Regions from separate parts of the Paenibacillus sp. TAB_01 genome, predicted to be linked through region 1. Evidence: a T-box and tRNA genes for the amino acid it is inferred to sense, from the RefSeq annotation. Region 1 holds a T-box; the other holds one or more tRNA genes.
What was found. The T-box of region 1 lies ahead of ileS (isoleucine--tRNA ligase). A T-box ahead of a tRNA ligase gene usually reads a tRNA of that ligase, here a tRNA-Ile.

Region 1 (9,536 bases):
CCAGGATATATTAATTTTTTCATTGATTGGGAGAAATGGTCTCGAGCCTCCTTCAAGCTTCCAACTGCGTCCAAGGAGAAGGTGCTGATCGAGCATACCTCGATTAATCCTAATAAATCCGCACATATAGGGCATTTAAGAAATGCTTGTATCGGAGATGCTCTGGTTAGAATATTAAAGCGCTTAGGCTATCAGATGGAGGTTCATAATTATATTGACGATTTAGGGAACCAGCTGGCGGATACCGTAGTGGGAATACTGCATGAGCAGATAAAGGGAGAACATACGAGATTCGGGGATTTTTGTTGGGATGTATATGCGAAGGTGAATCAATCCTATTCGGCTGATCCCGATCTGGCGGAGCAGCGAACCCATGTGCTTCATTCCCTCGAACAAGGCGATGGCAACCTGTCCTGGCTGGGGATGCTGGTAGCGGAAAAAATAGTTCGTGAGCACGTAGAAGAAATGCGAAAGTTCGGCATCCGTTTCGATTTGCTCGTCTGGGAAAGCAATATTGTCCGCGAAGGCTTTTGGGATGCTGCGAACGAGCTTCTCAAGAAAACCTCGTATTTCGTTAAAGAAACGGAAGGAGCTTTGGCCGGATGCTGGATTCTAAAGCCGCCGGCTGTTTCCGAAGAAGGGGAAGCGAAGCTTGGTGAAGCAGAGCATAGATACGATAAAGTATTAATCCGTTCCAACGGGATACTGACCTATACAGCAAAAGATATTGCATATCATTTGTGGAAATTCGGTCTAATTGCAAAGGACTTTACCTATGCTCCTTTCTCTGAGGGACTATATACCACTTCAAAGACCGGAGGCGCTAAACCATTTGGCAGGGCGGATATGGTTATTAATGTCATTGATCATAGACAGCAGTATCCTCAAATGATGGTAAAGCAGGCCTTAGAAGGACTGGGATACACAAATCAAGCGAGTAAGCTGCGTCATGTGAGCTATGGGGTGGTTTCGTTAAGTCCTATGTCTGCATCCCAGCTTGGAATATCTATTACGGATGGGAAAAGCTCTTATGCCATGTCAGGCCGCCAAGGAATAGGCATCAAGATTTCGGATTTATTGAATCAAATGGTGTCCGTAATTGACCAGAAGCGCACTGCTCAGGACGGCGTTTCCAGTGTAACCGTGGCGACGGCAGCGATTCGTTATTACTTGTTAAAGTACCATTTACAGACTGAGGTCATATTCGATATGCAGCAAGCGATGGAGATTAACGGGAATTCGGGAGTGTATCTTCTCTATGCCTACGCAAGATCAGCAAGTGTACTGGTTAAAGCGGCGCAAGAGGGCCATATCGGCGGGCATATGGATCATTTTCCCGTGCTGGAAGATCAGGAGCATGCACTGCTAAGGCACATTGCCTATTGGCCGGATACCCTCGTGCAGGCAGGAAATGAGCTGATGCCGCATATGATTTGCCAGTATGCATTTGAGCTGGCAGCCTTGTTTAATCATTTCTATGGTGTTTGTCCGATTTTAAAAGCAGAGGAAGAGAAGAAGAAATTTAGATTGTACCTCACTAAACAATTTCAGATCACGATGAAGGATGCATTGGAAACGCTTGGAATGCCTGCCCCAGAAAAGATGTAGCGTTGATAAAAAGGACCTGTCGGTAACTCAACAGGCCCTTTTCCTATACTTTTACAGCCTAACTATCCTTGTCCACGCCGCTCACCAGCCGAAGCAGCGCTTCGGGAATCTGAAACTGCTGATTGCTTAAGCTGATGCGCCGCATCGCTTCCTCGGCTTCTTCCTCCATCCGGCTTTCCTTGATTTCGCTGATCTCTTTATGCAGACGCTCCATCTGCCTGTCAAGCGCAGCGGCGGATTCGGAGGCTTCCTTCAGCTCCTGCAGCAGATGGGCCGGCACGGCTTGATTGTATTTGTAATAAATTTTGTGCTCCAGGCTTGCCCAGAAGTCCATGGCAATGGTGCGGATTTGTACCTCGATGCACACATTTTCATGCCGGTCGGACATATAGATGGGAATTTCAATAATGAGATGAAGGCTCTGATAGCCGTTGGGCTTCGGATTTTTTATGTAATCCTTGATTTCCAGTATTTTGAGGTCGCTTTGCGAACGCAGCATCTCGCTGATCCGGTAAATATCGGAGATAAAGGAGCAGGTAATGCGCATGCCGGCAATATCTTTAATATGCGTTCGGATGCCTTCCAGCGAGAGATCGCAGCCTTTTTTATATACCTTTTTCAAAATGCTTTCCGGTGATTTCAGCCGGGATTTGGTATGCTCGATCGGATTATAGTCATGAAAAAATTGAAATTCTTCTTTCAAAATTTCAATCTTGGTCTCAAATGCATCCAATGCGAATTTGTAATCCATCAGAAAACGGGTGATTTCATTCTTGAACTTGCGGAATTGCTCCATCGGAAGCATATTCAACGGGTAACTCCTCCTTTTTGAGGCGGCTATCAAATTATTCTTACCAAAAGCATAATACATCCGGGAAGCACAAAGCAAATTTTAGTATAAGGGCCCTGGAATCATGCCGAATAGGAGGAATATTCAAAAAAATAGTGAATAAGACCCGGGAAGAAGGGAGGAAAATGGAAGATTATGTCGAAAATGTTCGAAGTGTCGAAATAAAACCAATGGTTTATGTTAAAGGGGCAGAAGACATATGAATGGATGGAACTGGTTTAAAAAACGTTTGGCTGTGAAAATGGCGGCAGCCGTGATGGCCATTATCCTTGTTATGTCTGCAGGGTATCTTTACCTGCAAATCAGCAATACGGGAAAAGCGGCCGAGGAGGTTATCTCGGCGTACGGGATCCGCATGGCCAGCAGCTACGCGCAGCAAATGGATAAATCCAAGCTGGGGCAATTTATGAAAGATCCGCAGGAAAACGACTTGTACTGGTCCGTCCGGGAAGAACTGGATTCGTTCCGCACCCAAATCGGCGCACTGTACGTATATTTCGTCCGGATCGACGAAGAAGGCCGTCCTTTAATCATGATCGACGGTCAGCCGAAAAACTCGGACTCCGCGTCCCCCATCAACGAAGTGACGGATATATCGGCCGAATCGGTTCAAAAACTTTTGAAAGGGGATACAGCGAACTCCGATGTGATCGATAATCCGCAGTACGGTCAATATGTGTCGGCCTATGCCCCTGTCAAAAAGGCGGATGGAACGGTAATGGGCGTGCTGGGGATTGACACGGATGCGGCTGTGTTAAGCCGAATCTCTTCCGATGTGATCCGCGACAACGTTCCGCTTTACCTGCTGCTCGCTGCATTCACCTTAGCCGGCCTTGCGCTTGTCGCCTGGGTGCTGGTGCGGGCACTGCGGCCGCTGCGCTGGATCGTCGCCGGCGCCGAGCAAATTGCAGCCGGAGAGCTGGGGCAGGCGAACAAGCTGTTGCGCGAGCGCCCGATTCAATCCAAAGACGAGATCGGCGCCGTATATCAGGCGATGGTTCAAATGTCCGGCAGCCTGAACCTGATGATCGGGAAGGTAGTATCCAATATTGCTCTTACTTCCGAGCAGCTGGTCACTTCATCGGACAGCTTCACAAGCGAAGCCCGGCAGGTGCTGGAAATGAATACGAAGGTCAATACGGCGGTGAGCCGCGTGGCCGAAGGCGCTTATACCCAGAGCTTAACCACAGTGGAAAGCGGGCGCTCGATTGAAGAAATTACGCTCGCTATTCAGAAAATATCCGAAGCCTCGCTGACGGTTTCCGATGCTTCGCTGCAAGCGCTGGAGTATGCGGAAAAAGGCAAAAATACGATCAGTCAAATGAATCGCCAAATGACCACGATTGCCGCGGCTGCAGAGGAGGCCGTCAAGCGGGTAGCCGTGCTGAACGGTTATTCACAGGAGATGGAAGCCGCGCTGGATGCGATCACGGAAATCTCCAACCAGACGAAGCTGCTGGCGCTTAACGCATCCATCGAAGCGGCGCGTGCCGGAGAGCACGGGGCAGGGTTTGCCGTTGTCGCAGGCGAAGTGCGCAAGCTGGCAGATTCTGCGGCGGAATCCGCCCAGTTAATCGCCGATCTGCTGCAGCATGTTCAGCAGGAGACTTTGCATATCAGCGAAGCGATGGAAACAAGCGCTCAGGAAGTAAGCACAGGAAACGTGCTGACAGAGGAAGCGGAGCATAGCTTGATAAAGGTTGTCGACAGGTTCCGGCATGTCTCCGAGCAGATTCAGGACATTTCGGCTGCGACGGAGCAGATGTCCGCCGGCTCCGAGGAAGTGGCGGCTTCGGTAATTGGCATCGCAGATATTGCCCAGGATTCCTCGGAGCAAACGCAGAAAATATTGGAGCTGACCGATATTCAGCTGAGTGCGGTCCGGCATATTGCGGCTTCCGCGGAAGCGTTGAGCGGGATGACGCATGAGATGAGAGAAGCTATTAAGCAGGTTAGAGTCTAACCGGCGGATCACGGAAAGGACATTCGGGAAGAGCCCCCCTCTGGGTGAGGCCGCTGAAAAAGTCATCGTTGTGGAGCACGGGACATTCTTCCGATCGCTGATGTCCCTGTATTTCATTGATTATATTCCGCTTGTAGCGGATGAAATCCAGGGACAAAGGCGAACGCTTACGCTTCTACAAGAGTGATCCCGTACTCTCTGCAAGTTTTACAGCGGCCTCCGCTTAGGTGGAGGCTCTTTATGCATTTAAGCGGCAAAACGCAGCAGCAAAGGTTCCGGCAATCGAAAGCAGTCAGCGAGCGGGAAAGCGCTATCTGCATTGGGACATGCTGCAAGCTTATGAGAGTGGCAGACCGCATCCCAGAGCTTGGTTTGACAATAACTGAACGATCGTTTATTATTGGTTCAAGAGATCAGCTGCAGCCTGTACTCAGACAGCTGGCTCATAGCCGCATAGGCTTTTTCACTGGCATTGGAAGTAATGAACCAGACGGTTATTTAATTAAATCGAGGAGGTGAGGATATACCGCGGGGCATTTGTCATTTGCTGCAGGAAACGGGCTGGATCATTTGATTTATGTGATTCATCCGACTCAGCATGGATCGGCGCAGAGAATGAATCATGGTGTGACGCCATTTTCGCATTTATTTTATGCAGTTGAATGCTTATACGAATCGTGTGCGTGTAAAAGACAAAGTCAGCAAGCAGGACCTGCTTTTTTTGTAATATATTAAATGAACGATCATTTATAAATTATTCGTCATTCCAAGGAAGAGGAGAATGCATTATGTCCGAATCAAAAGTATGGCTTGTTACTGGAAGCTCGCGCGGCCTAGGGCGCCGCATTGCTGAACAGGTGTTGGAAAAAGGGACCGCTTGATTGCCACGGCGCGCAGACCCGAGCAGCTGGCCGATCTGCAGGAACGCTACGGCGGCCGAATTCATCCGATAGCGTTGGATGTTACCGATCCGGCTGCCGCCGAGGCAGCGGTTAAAGCCGCGGTAGACACGTTCGGACGTCTGGATGTTGTGGTGAACAACGCGGGCTATGGCGATGTGGCCTCCATCGAAGATGTAACGCTGGATGATTTCCGCGCCCAGATAGACACGAATTTCTACGGGGTTGTCTATATGACGAAGGCTGCGGTGCCTGTTCTGAGACAGCAGGGATCAGGGCATATTATTCAAATTTCCTCGGTAGGCGGAAGAATCGGTACGGTCGGTTTGGCGGCTTATCAGAGCGCGAAATGGGCTGTCGAGGGATTTTCCGAGGTGCTTGCCCAAGAGGTAGCTCCGTTTGGGATGAAGGTGACGGTAATTGAGCCGGGCGGGCTGCGTACGGACTGGGCCGGCTCTTCCATGACCATTCCGCCGGTCAGCGAGCCGTATGAGCAAACGGTCGGAGCCTTGGTGCGGATGTTTTCCGGGTATTCGGGGCTGCAGACGGGCGACCCTGTCAAAGCGGCGAAGGTCATCGTGGGCTTGACCGATCTCGAGGAGCCGCCGCTGCGGCTGCTGCTCGGCACCGACGCCGTCAGCCATGCGGAAGCGGCAGATCAGGCGCGGATCGCTTCGGATGCCAAATGGAGACATTTGAGCGAATCCATCGATTACGATTCGGTTCCGGCGGGAGACGGCGGCCGGGCGGAGTGATCGTCCTTGCGGCAGACCGGACAGGCAGCCATTCACGGCCGGCAGCGTTAAATTCAGAAATAGGCGCGAAATCGTTTGACAACTTTTTCGAAAAGTTGTATAAATTATATAAATTGAATGATCCAAATTAAATTCATTGACGAGAAAGAGTAGGTTAATCGGTTGTTCCCCAGAGAGTCGGCCCCGTGCTGAAAGCCGACGTTCAACGATTAGCGGAAAATCCTCTCCGAGAAGGAAGGCCGAAGCATCGAAGTAAGCCGACCCGGGATCCCGCCGTTACAAGGGCCGCGTATGATTGTACGTAGTGGAGCGTCATAAAGCGAATCGTTATTTTCACGAGGCGGCTTTATGAAACAAGGGTGGTATCGCGAGTGAACATCTCGTCCCTTAGGGGACGGGATTTTTTTGTGTTCAGGAAGATTTTCAGAGAAGCAGAACAAGGAAAGGGTGATTCCCATGACAAAGCAAGTCGATGTCAAAGAACAAGCGAGAGACCGGGAACGAAGAGTGCTGGAGCAGTGGAAGGATCAGCGGACGTTCCGCCAATCGATCGAGCGGCGTGAAGGGAAGCCGAACTTCGTGTTCTACGAAGGGCCGCCGACCGCAAACGGGAAGCCGCATATCGGGCATATGCTCGGCAGAGTCATAAAGGATTTCATAGGCCGCTATAAAACGATGTCGGGCTACCGCGTCGTCCGTAAAGCAGGGTGGGATACGCACGGACTGCCGGTCGAGCTTGGCGTGGAGAAGAAGCTGGGTATCTCCGGCAAGCAGGATATTGAGCGTTACGGCGTAGCCGAGTTTGTGCAGCAGTGCAAGGACAGCGTATTTGAATACGAGAAGCAGTGGCGAGAGCTGACCGAGGCGATCGGCTACTGACCGATATGGACGATCCGTATGTTACGCTGACGAACGATTATATCGAGAGCGTGTGGCACATTTTATCCGTCATTCATCAGAAGGGGCTGCTGTATAAAGGGCACCGCGTCAGCCCGTACTGTCCGTGCTGTCAGACGACGCTCAGCTCTCATGAAGTGGCGCAGGGCTATGAGGATGTTAAAGATTTGAGCGCAACGGTGAAGTTCAGAAGCCGGGAAGGCGGCTATACTTTTCTCGCTTGGACGACGACTCCGTGGACGCTGCCTGCGAACGTGGCTCTGGCGGTCAATCCCGAGCTGGAATACGTCAAGGTCAAGCACGAAGGCGAAGTGTATGTGATAGCCAAGAATTTGGCGGAAAAGGTGCTGAAGGGCGACTACGAGATCCTGTCCACCCATTCGGGCGCATCGTTCGTAGGGGCAGCTTATGAACCTCCGTTCGGCTATATTTCGGTACAGCAAGGGCACCGGGTCGTCGATGCCGCCTATGTCAGCGACAGCAGCGGGACCGGGATCGTCCACATCGCTCCGGCCCACGGCGAGGACGATTACCGTACGACGCGCGAGCATAAGCTTGATTTCGTAAACGTGGTGAATGCCGCGGGGCAGTACATGGACGTTGTGACAGACTATGCCGGACGCTTCGTCAAGGATTGCGATGTCGACATCATCAAAAGCTTGTCCGAACGCGGCCTGCTCTTCGCCAAAGAAAGGTATGAGCATAGCTATCCGTTCTGCTGGCGCTGTAAATCTCCGCTGCTGTACTATGCGATGGAGAGCTGGTTTATCGAGACGACCGCCGTAAAGGAACAGCTGATTGAGAACAACAGCCGGGTAAACTGGTATCCGGGCCATTTGCGGGAAGGCCGGTTCGGCAAATTTCTGGAGGATCTGGTCGATTGGAATATCAGCCGCAACCGGTATTGGGGAACTCCGCTGAATTTATGGATATGCAGGGATTGCGGCGCGGAAGCAGCTCCGGGCAGCCGGCAGGAGCTGTATGACCTGGCGGTCGGCACGCTTTCGCCCGATCTGGAGCTGCATAAGCCGTACGTCGATGATGTCAAGCTGCGCTGCAGCTGCGGCGGGACGATCGGACCGGACGCCGGAGGTCATCGACGTCTGGTTCGACAGCGGCTCGATGCCGCTCGCGCAGTATCATCACCCGTTCGGGGATGAGCGGATGTTCCGGGAGCAGTATCCCGCGGACATGATCTGCGAGGGGATCGACCAGACGCGGGGATGGTTTTTCAGCCTGCTGGCAGTTTCGACGTTATATAACGGCCAGCTGCCGTATAAGGCGGTCATCTCGACGGGGCATATTCTCGATGAGAACGGCCAAAAAATGTCCAAGAGCAAAGGCAACGTCATCGATCCTTGGGATATACTGGCCGAGTTCGGTGCCGATGCGGCGCGCTGGGCGCTTCTGTCCGACAGCGCGCCATGGAGCAGCAAGCGGTTCTCGAAGCAGATCGTCGCGGAGGCCAAATCGAAAGTGATCGATACGATTCATAATACGCACGCTTTCTATGCGTTATATGCAAGAATCGACCAGTATCAGCCCGGCGGGCATCCGGAGCGTCCATCGGCCAACGAGCTGAGCCGGTGGATCTTATCCCGGCTGCACAGCACGCTTCAGCAGGTGGTGAAGGGGCTGGATGCGAACGACTTCCTGAATCCGGCGAAGCAGATCGAGGTGTTCGTCGACGAGCTGAGCAACTGGTATATCCGCCGTTCCCGCGACCGCTTCTGGGGCTCGGAGATGACGGAGGACAAATTGGCCGCGTACCAGACGCTGCGCCAGGTGCTGCTGACGCTAGCCGGAATGATTGCGCCTTATGCGCCTTTCCTGGCCGAGGATGTGTATGGAAATCTCGGCGGTGCAGGCAGCGTCCATTGGAGCGATTATCCGCAGGCGGACCCGGGGCTTATAGACACCGCATTGGAGAAAGATATGGACGATGCGCGAAGTATTGTTGAGCTGGCGCGCAGCATCCGTAACGATACGGGACTCAAAACCCGCCAGCCGCTATCCGAGCTGATTGTTTCAACGGAAAGCGAGCTCCGGCTGGACCGGTTCGCCGAGCTGATCCGCGATGAGATCAATGTGAAGACATTGAGGCTGGAGGCGGGCGCAGGCTCGTTAACCGACTATAGCCTGAAGCTGAACTTGAAGGCAGCGGGCAAAAAGTACGGCAAGCAGGTCGGTGCGATCCAGCAGGCGTTGAAGCAGCTGGCTCCGGAGGCGGCAAGGCTTGCGGTGGAGACGGGCAGCCTGGAAGCGGAGCTGGACGACGGCACGAAGCTGTACCTGCCGCTTGAAGAGCTGCTGGTCGATCAGCACGCGAAAGCAGGCTACGCCTCCGCATCGGGGTACCGGCTGACGGTGACGCTGAATACGTCTCTGACAGAGGAGCTGATAGAGGAAGGAATCGTTCGCGAGATTATCCGGGCCGTGCAGGATTACCGGAAAAAGCTGAATCTGCCGATCGAGCGGCGCATTCTTCTGACGATCGATGCCGACGCCTCCACACGGAGCGCGCTGCAGCGGTTCGACGGGCTGTTCCGGCAAAGCGTTCTTCT
Region 2 (9,536 bases), 1.5 Mb from region 1:
AAATTTCAAGCTGCGCCTGCGGATCGGGCGGCGTCGTAATCCCGTTCTGCAGCAGCTCGTAGTCTCCGGCCATCAGCAGCTTGGTCAGCTCCGGCCAGGTCACCAGCTTGGTCGTCGTCTCGATGCCGACTTCCTTGAGCCATGCGGTAATCATCGCGCCTTCCTTGTTCTGCGCCGGCGCATTCGCCGCCATATGATACGTGAAGGAAAGCGGCTTGCCGTCCTTCTCATAGATGCCCTTGGCATTCTTCTTATATCCGGCGGCTTCGAGCCCTTTGACGGCCTCATTCAGGTTGTAATTGTAAGCGGGATTATCAATCAGCTTCTTGTCCGCCATGTCGCCGAATACCGATGACAGGAAGCCTGGATTAGCCGGGAATACGCCGTTGGACTCGCCCTTTTCGATCAGCGATTTACGGTCGAGCGCCACCTGAATCGCCTTGCGCACCGCAGGATCGGATAACAGCGGCTTCTCATTATTAATAACGACGGAGAACGTGTTCAAGCCCGGATAAATTTGCAGCTTGTTCACCGGATTTTCCAGCAGCTTCGGTACGCTTGGCATCGCTACAGTGCCTGTTGTACCTTGAACGTCACCTTTTTCCAGCGCAAGCGTGAGCGTCGATGAATTGTTGAACCGGTTCACGAACAGCTGTTCAATCGATGGCGCGCCGAGGAAGTAGTCGGCATTGCGGTCGAGCACAATAGCGCTCTCATTTATACTTTTAAATTTAAAAGGCCCGGTGCCTATCGGCGTTTTATTCAAAAACTCCGCTGCATTCTCCTTCTCGAAGATATGCTTCGGAACCATGTATACGGTGGACAAATAAAACGGCAAAGACGGGAACTGCTTATTCATTGTAAATACAATCGTATCCGTCCCCTGAGCGGTCACTTCCTTCAGCCGGTTGTCCCCCCACAGCTGGTAACGGTCCAGTACCTTGTTGTTCTTCAGCGCCTGGAACGAATACAGCACATCGTCGGCAGTGAACGGCTTGCCGTCATGCCATTTTGCTTTTAAATTCAATTTCACGGTATACGTTTTGTTGTCGTCCGACCATTTGCCTTCCCCTTCGGCCAACCGCGGCATCAGGTTTCCTTTGACCGGATTAAAGTAGTAGAGCGAATCGAATACATAATCGAAAAACGGCGTCCAGTTGCCGGTGGCCAAAAACGGGTTAAAGTTCGTGACCTGCTCCGGATTGACTGTCTCCCCCAAATGATACACGCCCCCAGCGGCCGCTTTGGTCTCTGTGCCGGTACCGGCGCCAGGATCCTGCTGGGTCTGCCCAGCCGGTTTAGGATCGCTGCACGCCGTCAGCATTCCAAGCAGGATCACCGACGTCAGCAGGACGCGGGCGGCTTTTGCTCCAGCCCTCTTCTTCATAAGCTGTGTCCCCCTTAATAAATGATGGTTTTTCGACCTGGTACTGCCTTCTGCCTTGTATGTCCGGTTACAGGACCATCATAGAAAAGCGGCCTCTTCCCGTAAAGAGACCATTGTTGAACTTAGGGACTTCAGCGGAAAATGCGCCGTTTCGGCGCCATGGTCCTTTGATGACATCGTTCACCTGCGGCCGTATTTCAGTAAATCTGGTCTCCCGCGAGCTTGCTTGGAGCATGAATATCTCGATATTCCCCAGGGGTCACGCCTTCGTATTTTTTGAAAATCCGGTTGAAGCTCCGCTGGTTGGCATAGCCTACCGACGAGCCGATTTCTTTAATCGCCTGCGTGCTGTGCTGCAGCAGCTCCTTCGCCTTATCCAGGCGAAGCATGATGACGTAATCGGTAAATGTCATGCTGATCTCCTGCCGGAACAACCGGCTTACATAGGAGGGGTCCAGCTTCAATTGGTCGGCAATGCCGCCAAGGGAAATGTCCTTATCAAAATTGAGCTGGATGTACGCCAAAATTTGCTGCGCTACCGAAGGGCGTTCCGCGGCCGGCTCCGCGTGGACCTGGCGGTTGATCGTACAGGCATAATCGTGAACGAAACGCACTGCCTGCTCTACCGTTTCCAGCCACATCATCTGCTCCTGCAGGCAGGTCAATTCCTCATCCGGCTGAGACGAGACCAGCCCCAGCTCGGAAGCGCGCTGAAACATTTCTACAATCAGCTGAAATAACGAGTGCCGCAGCAGCGGAAACGAGAGTCCCTCCGCCTGCTGGGCAAGCCTGTGCAGACGCTGCAATGCGTCCTGCAGTCTGTCCGGCTCCTCCGAGCGCAGATGCAGCAGCAGGTCGCGCTTCACCTCGCCCAGCTTCCGGAAAAATTGCTGATCGGACGGTTCCCTCTCCTGCTGCAGCCAGATCGGCGAGACGAACCCGGCGCCTTTAAAGGCCCGCAGCTCCAACGCCTCCATCGCTTCCTGATACGATACGCTGATCTCGCCGGCAGACGTCTTCAGCCCTCCGATGCCGACGCTGACCGATAAATTCAAATAATTTGCAATGGAGCTTAACGTGGCGGCAGCTATCGCTTCCGCTTGGGCCCGGAAATCCTCCGTAGCCAAGTCTTCCTCCGGATTGCAGATCAGAATGATGTCCCGGCTCTCGGTATGCAGCGGATAGACGCGAAAGGTGCTCCCGGCAAGCTCGCTGCCCACCTTGGCAATAAAGTAACGGATGGAGCTCTGATCGAAGCTGCTATACTTCTCCACATAGGAGGCATAATTGTCAATGCGCAGCACGCTGACGAAGAAGCCGCTGCCTGTCACCGGCAGACGGTAATAGGCGAACTTGGCCAGCCGCTCCTCCGGGTCATGCGGCTGCTCTTGAATGAGCTGCTGAAGGAAGCTTTGCTGCAGCACAGGCCAGTTATCCCGGAGCTGGTCATCCAGCTCGCTCCCTTTTTCCTTCAACGAATGGAAGGCCGCGAGCAGCATGGTAACTTCGCTTTTTTCTTCCCCGGGCGGATGCCCCTTGCCCTCCTCCCTTTTATTGCTCACTAATTGAACAAGCGAATAAATAGGGCTGTAAATTTTTAACGAGATAAAGAAAGCGAAAATCCCCGCGATCCCGATACTGAACACCATGACAATAAACATGAACGATTGAATCGCTTGGCCGCTTTTGTACAAGGATACGGTTGGAATTAAATTGACGTATTTCCAGCCGGTATAAGGCGAAGTCACCGTGGTAAAGGAATAATCGGCACCGCGGAAATGACCTGTGAACGCAGATGTCCGGTCCGCCATATGCTCACTGACCATAGAAAACTCCTTCTCATTGACGACGGCCCCTGTGGTGATGTTATAAGCGAGCGAACCGTCCGGGCTGACCATCCAGATTTCCTCCCCATGCCGGATCAGTTGGATCGACGGACTCTGGAATAAGGCCTGCTGATTCAGATTGACCACGACGGCCCCGTTGATCGGCGTTCCTACCCATGGGGTCGTGCGGATTAACGTCACTTGTGTCTCGTTCAGCTGATTCGTTTTCGTCTTGGGATAGGGCCGCACAAACCATTTGCCCTCCGTCTTATGCATCGAGGCGTACAACGGGAACCATTCCGGATCGTCGCTGTCCTCCACCTTGCTCAAGCCTGTCAACGCCGACTGTACCAGCCCGCTGCGGGCGTAATAGACTGAAATGGACTCGATATAAGGAGAAGAGATGTACGATTCCAGCATCACATCGTGAATAACGTCCGCGTCGGACTTCGCCGGCCCTTCCCCTCCCGCCTCCAAAGCTCTGGAAAAAGCCATGTTCTGAGCGAGCCGGATCGTAATTTGATCCACGTCATTGAGCAGTGCATCCATTAGCCGCCGGGTCTGTTCCAGCACCTGCATACTGGACTGCTTGACCTCATCGCGAACCACGTTCTGACTGTACCGCTCCCCAAGAAAGCCGACGACCGCCGCGGTCACGACTACCAGCAAGACTTGAATGAACAGGATACGAAAAAACAGGCTGCGAAATTTGAAATTGGAAAAGGCCGATTGGATCAGGCTAATCAAAGGAATCCCCCCGTGAAGGATCTATTTTTCTATTTCTTATAAATCCGATAGGAATATAATAACATAGATTCGATAGCCGGGACGATGGAATGGAGGCGGGAAAACAAATGAATCCCGAAACCCAGTCCGGACGGGATTCAATCTTAATCAGCAGTCGTTTAGTCTCATCTCAAGACTTAGCTGCCGATAAAACCGGGAGCATCTATAAAGTGAACTTCATAATGTCTCAGCGACACTCTCCTCTTCTGAACCTGTGTCTGCTTCGGTGATCTGTCTGACAGCACCATGAACCTCACCGCTGGGGATGGCTACGGTCACCCGTCACCTGAGATCTAAATGAAGGCTCACTCTTCTCTCTTTAGTTTATCATTATGATTGCGCTTTCAAAACAACTTTATTACTTCCTGCCCACATGCAGCCTTCATTACCCCATCCACATAAATGCTCTTCAACAATAGACAAAAAGCCTCTATCGGGATGCCGATAGAGGCTTGGTATACAATACGTATAGGGTGATGAATTAGCCGCGAACGAATGCTCAGATTATCTTGTCCGATTAGCTCAGCTTAAACTTGGCTACCAGTTCTTGAAGCTCCGCTGCCATCCGGCTTAAAGACTCCGAGGATGCTGAAATTTCTTCCATCGCTGCGTGCTGTTCCGAAGCTCCCTTGGAAATATGGCGCATTTCCTCAAGCGAATGCCTGGAGGTTGATACCATCTCATTCATTGTTGCCGAGACATCCTCGGTGCTGACCAACAATTCCTCCGTTGCCGCCGAAACCTCCTCAATCTGAGTGGATACTTCCTCCACCGCCTTGACCACGGAAACGAAGACTTCACCGACTTTCTCAATCTGTGCGGCACTTGTCCTAACCTCTTCTAATCCTCCTGAGATCGCCTTGGACGTATCGGCGGTTGAGCTCTGAATTTCAAGCAGCATGCCGGCAATAGAGCCGGTTGCCTCGGTTGTGAGCTCTGCCTATTTTTTGACCTCTCCGGCCACCACGGCAAAGCCTCCCCCATGCTCCCCGGCTCTTGCCGCTTCAATGGCGGCATTTAAGGACAAAAGGTTTGTCTGATGGGCGATGTCCGAGATGTAGCTTACTATCCGATGTATATCGGACGACTTCCGTTCTAAAGCCGCTACTGTGCGAGCCGTGCTTTCCACCGTACTGCTCAGACTCGTGATTTGAAGCACCGCTTCCTGAACGACCGTGGAGCCTTGCGTGACCTGCCCTTTCACCTGCTGAACATTTTCATTAACGACACCGGACGACTCCGCAATTCGTTGAATGCCGATCGCCATCTCCTCCGTTGCCGTCGCCGACTGTTCCGATCCTTCATACTGGACTTGTACGCCTCGGGCTGCCTGTTCGGCCGAGCTTGCCATGCTTTGCGAACCAATGACGGAGCCTGCTGCAATTGCCGTTAACTGCTCGGAGGAAGCCGCCGTATGCTCAACAGCCTCCGAAAGCTTGATCAGCGTAAATTTGAAAGATTCCAGCATCGCATCAATATCGCGCATGAGCTGCTGCAGTTCATCATGGCCTCGCGGGTTTAAACGCTCCGTAAGGTCACCGCCCGCAGCTCTTTTCATAATTTTTGTCATCATGTACACAGGCTTCAGCGCATAATGGGCTGCCAAATAAGCCAGCACCACCACGGCCGCCAAACAAACAAGAATAGTAATGAATACGCTCCTGTTCGATTGCGTCACACCGCTCATCAGATCATCCTCGTCATTCGTAACCACGACCCGCCAACCAGTCAACCCCACCTCGGCAAAGGCCGCCGCCTTCGAGGTGCCATCCGCCGCGGTATAATGAATTTCCCCGATTTTATTCTTCAGTACGTTTTCGCTAAATAACTGGGCAGTCGCTTCATTCTCATAATTTTTGAGTTCTTTACCGATTCGGCCTTGCGCTTGATAGGCAAGGTAATGACCGGTTTTCGAAATTAGAAACACCGCGCTCGTATTCCCGATTTTGTTGCGGTTCAAATCCGCCAGGATGTTCCCGGGGTGACCACAGCTTGAACGAGACCGCGAAATTCGCCGCTGCTGCCAAGAAGCGGAAAATCCAGAATGATGATGTTCTCTTGGGTGCTGCCTTCCGAAATAATATCCGATATGCCTACGGTCTTCTCTTGCTTAATTCGCTTGAAATTATCAAAGCAGGATAAATCCAGCTCGGTCCCCTTATCGTCAAACGACTTACCGGACTCTGCAGCAAAAGAAAATGACCTAACGTCGGGACTCATCGCCCTTCATGGTTTGGAGAAGCTCCACTTTCTTTGCCCGGCTTCCCGCGAGAACATCCGTACGATAGGTATTGACCATACTTTCCATCGTTTTGACTTTCCCATCGAGAAAGCCATTTAACTGCACCGCATTCGCAGATGCAATCACCTTTTGCTGCTCTTCGAGCTCTGTCTTGACGACTTGGGTATACAAAGTCCTCATAATTCCGGCCACTATGGCTACCGGCACTGTCGTAAGCAGCAAAAGAAATAATGTAAATTTTGTTTTCAAAGAAACCGTACGCTTACTCCCGCTCATCATCCTGCTCGTTCCTCCCGAACCTGCTGCTATAAAATGTAGTGTCGATTTGCACGAAACCTCTTGTTTTCCATATGCAAATAAAAAAAGCGGCTAAGCAAAAAGATGCTTTGACCGCCGCTTGGCATGAATTTCTATAGAAAATACTCTTTCAAAAGCAGGCTCCCCCCATCACTGAAGGATTTGCTCTCCTTGGGAAGAGCACCATCCCTTTACCTTGCCCCGTTAAAATGCAAAAAATCCGCGATCTCCGCGGATTCTAATTTCTTAGAGTAAAAACCTGAAATATAAATGGTCGGGACGACACGATTTGAACATGCGACCCCCTGGTCCCAAACCAGGTGCTCTACCAAGCTGAGCTACGTCCCGAAGTAATATGGCGTTCCCTGAGAGATTCGAACTCCCGGCCTTTTGATTCGTAGTCAAACGCTCTATCCAGCTGAGCTAAGGGAACATCATATGGAGCGGAAGACGGGAATCGAACCCGCGACCCTCGCCTTGGCAAGGCGATGCTCTACCGCTGAGCCACTTCCGCAAAAATTGGTGCGGTCGAGAGGACTCGAACCTCCACGGCTGTTACACCACTAGAACCTGAATCTAGCGCGTCTGCCAATTCCGCCACGACCGCAAAAACCAATGAGCCATGTAGGACTCGAACCTACGACACCCTGATTAAAAGTCAGGTGCTCTACCAACTGAGCTAATGGCTCTCAATAATAAAATGGCAGGGGCAGCAGGAATTGAACCCACACCAAAGGTTTTGGAGACCTTTGTTCTACCTTTAAACTATGCCCCTAGATGAAACAGAGGCTCTCGGATCTCCATTCTATCAGAGATCACAAGTACAAAATGGCGGAGCCGACGGGATTCGAACCCGCGGTCTCCTGCGTGACAGGCAGGCATGTTAGGCCTCTACACCACGGCTCCACACTTGAATTTTCAAAGCAGGGTAACCTTACTTCAAAAATAAATTGGTTGCGGGGGCAGGATTTGAACCTGCGGCCTTCGGGTTATGAGCCCGACGAGCTACCGGGCTGCTCCACCCCGCGTCGTTATACTTTATATGGTGGAGGCTGACGGGATCGAACCGCCGACCCTCTGCTTGTAAGGCAGATGCTCTCCCAGCTGAGCTAAGCCTCCATGGGACAATAATGGTGACCCGTAGGGGATTCGAACCCCTGTTACCTCCGTGAAAGGGAGGTGTCTTAACCCCTTGACCAACGGGCCTTGCTTTAAAGTATTGCTACGGAGAGAGAGGGATTCGAACCCTCGAGACGCTTGTGACGCCTACACGATTTCCAATCGTGCTCCTTCGGCCAGCTCGGACACCTCTCCAGATGGCTCCCCGAACAGGACTCGAACCTGTGACAACTCGATTAACAGTCGAGTGCTCTACCAACTGAGCTATCAGGGAATAATGGTGGAGCCAAGCGGGATCGAACCGCTGACCTCCTGCTTGCAAGGCAGGCGCTCTCCCAGCTGAGCTATGGCCCCATATCTTAATTATTTAGTTATGGTGGGCCCTAGTGGACTCGAACCACCGACCTCACCCTTATCAGGGGTGCGCTCTAACCAGCTGAGCTAAGGGCCCTTATCATATATAGTTTGTCCAACACAGCGGCAAAAAAAAACCCACGGTTGTGGGATCGCTTGGCGACGTCCTACTCTCCCGGAACCCTTCGGTTCAAGTACCATCGGCGCTGGAGGGCTTAACGGTCGTGTTCGAGATGGGAACGCGTGGTTCCCCTCCGCCATCATCACCAAACGATGTGTCATGTTTCTGCCAGGAAACATGAATACTTTAATTCAAGGCGACTTGCACCTTGAAAACTAGATACGAAACAAGCATACATCCTTCTTCTTTGCTGTTCTCTTGGATAAGCCCTCGACCGATTAGTATTCGTCAGCTCCATACCTTACGGCACTTCCACCCCGAACCTATCTACCTCGTCGTCTTCAAGGGGTCTTACATACTGGGAAATCTCATCTTGAGGGGGGCTTCACGCTTAGATGCTTTCAGCGCTTATCCCGTCCGTACGTAGCTATCCAGCCGTGCTCCTGGCGGAACAACTGGTACACCAGCGGTACGTCCATCCCGGTCCTCTCGTACTAAGGACAGCTCCTCTCAAATTTCCTGCGCCCACGACAGATAGGGACCGAACTGTCTCACGACGTTCTGAACCCAGCTCGCGTACCGCTTTAATGGGCGAACAGCCCAACCCTTGGGACCTACTTCAGCCCCAGGATGCGATGAGCCGACATCGAGGTGCCAAACCTCCCCGTCGATGTGGACTCTTGGGGGAGATAAGCCTGTTATCCCCAGGGTAGCTTTTATCCGTTGAGCGATGGCCCTTCCATGCGGTACCACCGGATCACTAAGCCCGACTTTCGTCCCTGCTCGACCTGTTCGTCTCGCAGTCAAGCTCCCTTATGCCTTTGCACTCTTCGAATGATTTCCAACCATTCTGAGGGAACCTTGGGGCGCCTCCGTTACTTTTTAGGAGGCGACCGCCCCAGTCAAACTGCCCACCTGACACTGTCCCCATACCGGTTCACGGTACCAGGTTAGAACTCCGATACGATCAGGGTGGTATCCCAACGGCGCCTCCACCCAAGCTGGCGCTCAGGCTTCTCAGGCTCCCACCTATCCTGTACAGATCGTACCAAAGTCCAATATCAAGCTGCAGTAAAGCTCCATGGGGTCTTTCCGTCTTGTCGCGGGTAACCTGCATCTTCACAGGTATTAAAATTTCACCGGATCTCTCGTTGAGACAGCGCCCAAGTCGTTACGCCATTCGTGCGGGTCAGAATTTACCTGACAAGGAATTTCGCTACCTTAGGACCGTTATAGTTACGGCCGCCGTTTACTGGGGCTTCGGTTCATAGCTTCGGGGTAAACCCCTAACCACTCCCCTTAACCTTCCAGCACCGGGCAGGCGTCAGCCCGTATACTTCGCCTTGCGGCTTCGCACAGACCTGTGTTTTTGCTAAACAGTCGCTTGGGCCTTTTCACTGCGGC

Region 2: it has a tRNA-Ile gene. The T-box ahead of ileS (isoleucine--tRNA ligase) is inferred to sense a tRNA for this amino acid. The anticodon was not compared.

What each region holds. Positions count from the first base shown of each region.
Region 1 covers NZ_JBIFNP010000001.1:4,372,685-4,382,220, reverse strand. The annotation lists gene ACHHV8_RS21400 (arginine--tRNA ligase) at 1-1,608, shown strand, start outside; gene ACHHV8_RS21395 (GTP pyrophosphokinase) at 1,667-2,413, opposite strand; gene ACHHV8_RS21390 (methyl-accepting chemotaxis protein) at 2,658-4,421, shown strand; gene ACHHV8_RS21385 (SDR family NAD(P)-dependent oxidoreductase) at 5,299-6,075, shown strand; T-box leader at 6,203-6,466, shown strand; partial or broken gene ileS (isoleucine--tRNA ligase) at 6,532-9,536, shown strand, end outside.
Region 2 covers NZ_JBIFNP010000001.1:5,900,124-5,909,659, forward strand. The annotation lists gene ACHHV8_RS28710 (ABC transporter substrate-binding protein) at 1-1,387, opposite strand, end outside; gene ACHHV8_RS28715 (helix-turn-helix domain-containing protein) at 1,585-3,960, opposite strand; gene ACHHV8_RS28720 (methyl-accepting chemotaxis protein) at 4,517-4,900, opposite strand; gene ACHHV8_RS28725 (methyl-accepting chemotaxis protein) at 4,940-5,959, opposite strand; gene ACHHV8_RS28730 (PDC sensor domain-containing protein) at 5,956-6,219, opposite strand; gene ACHHV8_RS28735 (hypothetical protein) at 6,203-6,520, opposite strand; tRNA gene ACHHV8_RS28740 (tRNA-Pro) at 6,810-6,886, opposite strand; tRNA gene ACHHV8_RS28745 (tRNA-Arg) at 6,895-6,971, opposite strand; tRNA gene ACHHV8_RS28750 (tRNA-Gly) at 6,978-7,052, opposite strand; tRNA gene ACHHV8_RS28755 (tRNA-Leu) at 7,059-7,145, opposite strand; tRNA gene ACHHV8_RS28760 (tRNA-Lys) at 7,155-7,227, opposite strand; tRNA gene ACHHV8_RS28765 (tRNA-Trp) at 7,240-7,313, opposite strand; tRNA gene ACHHV8_RS28770 (tRNA-Asp) at 7,368-7,444, opposite strand; tRNA gene ACHHV8_RS28775 (tRNA-Met) at 7,490-7,566, opposite strand; tRNA gene ACHHV8_RS28780 (tRNA-Val) at 7,582-7,657, opposite strand; tRNA gene ACHHV8_RS28785 (tRNA-Glu) at 7,670-7,744, opposite strand; tRNA gene ACHHV8_RS28790 (tRNA-Ser) at 7,764-7,852, opposite strand; tRNA gene ACHHV8_RS28795 (tRNA-Asn) at 7,856-7,931, opposite strand; tRNA gene ACHHV8_RS28800 (tRNA-Ala) at 7,936-8,011, opposite strand; tRNA gene ACHHV8_RS28805 (tRNA-Ile) at 8,032-8,108, opposite strand; rRNA gene rrf (5S ribosomal RNA) at 8,166-8,282, opposite strand; rRNA gene ACHHV8_RS28815 (23S ribosomal RNA) at 8,391-9,536, opposite strand, start outside.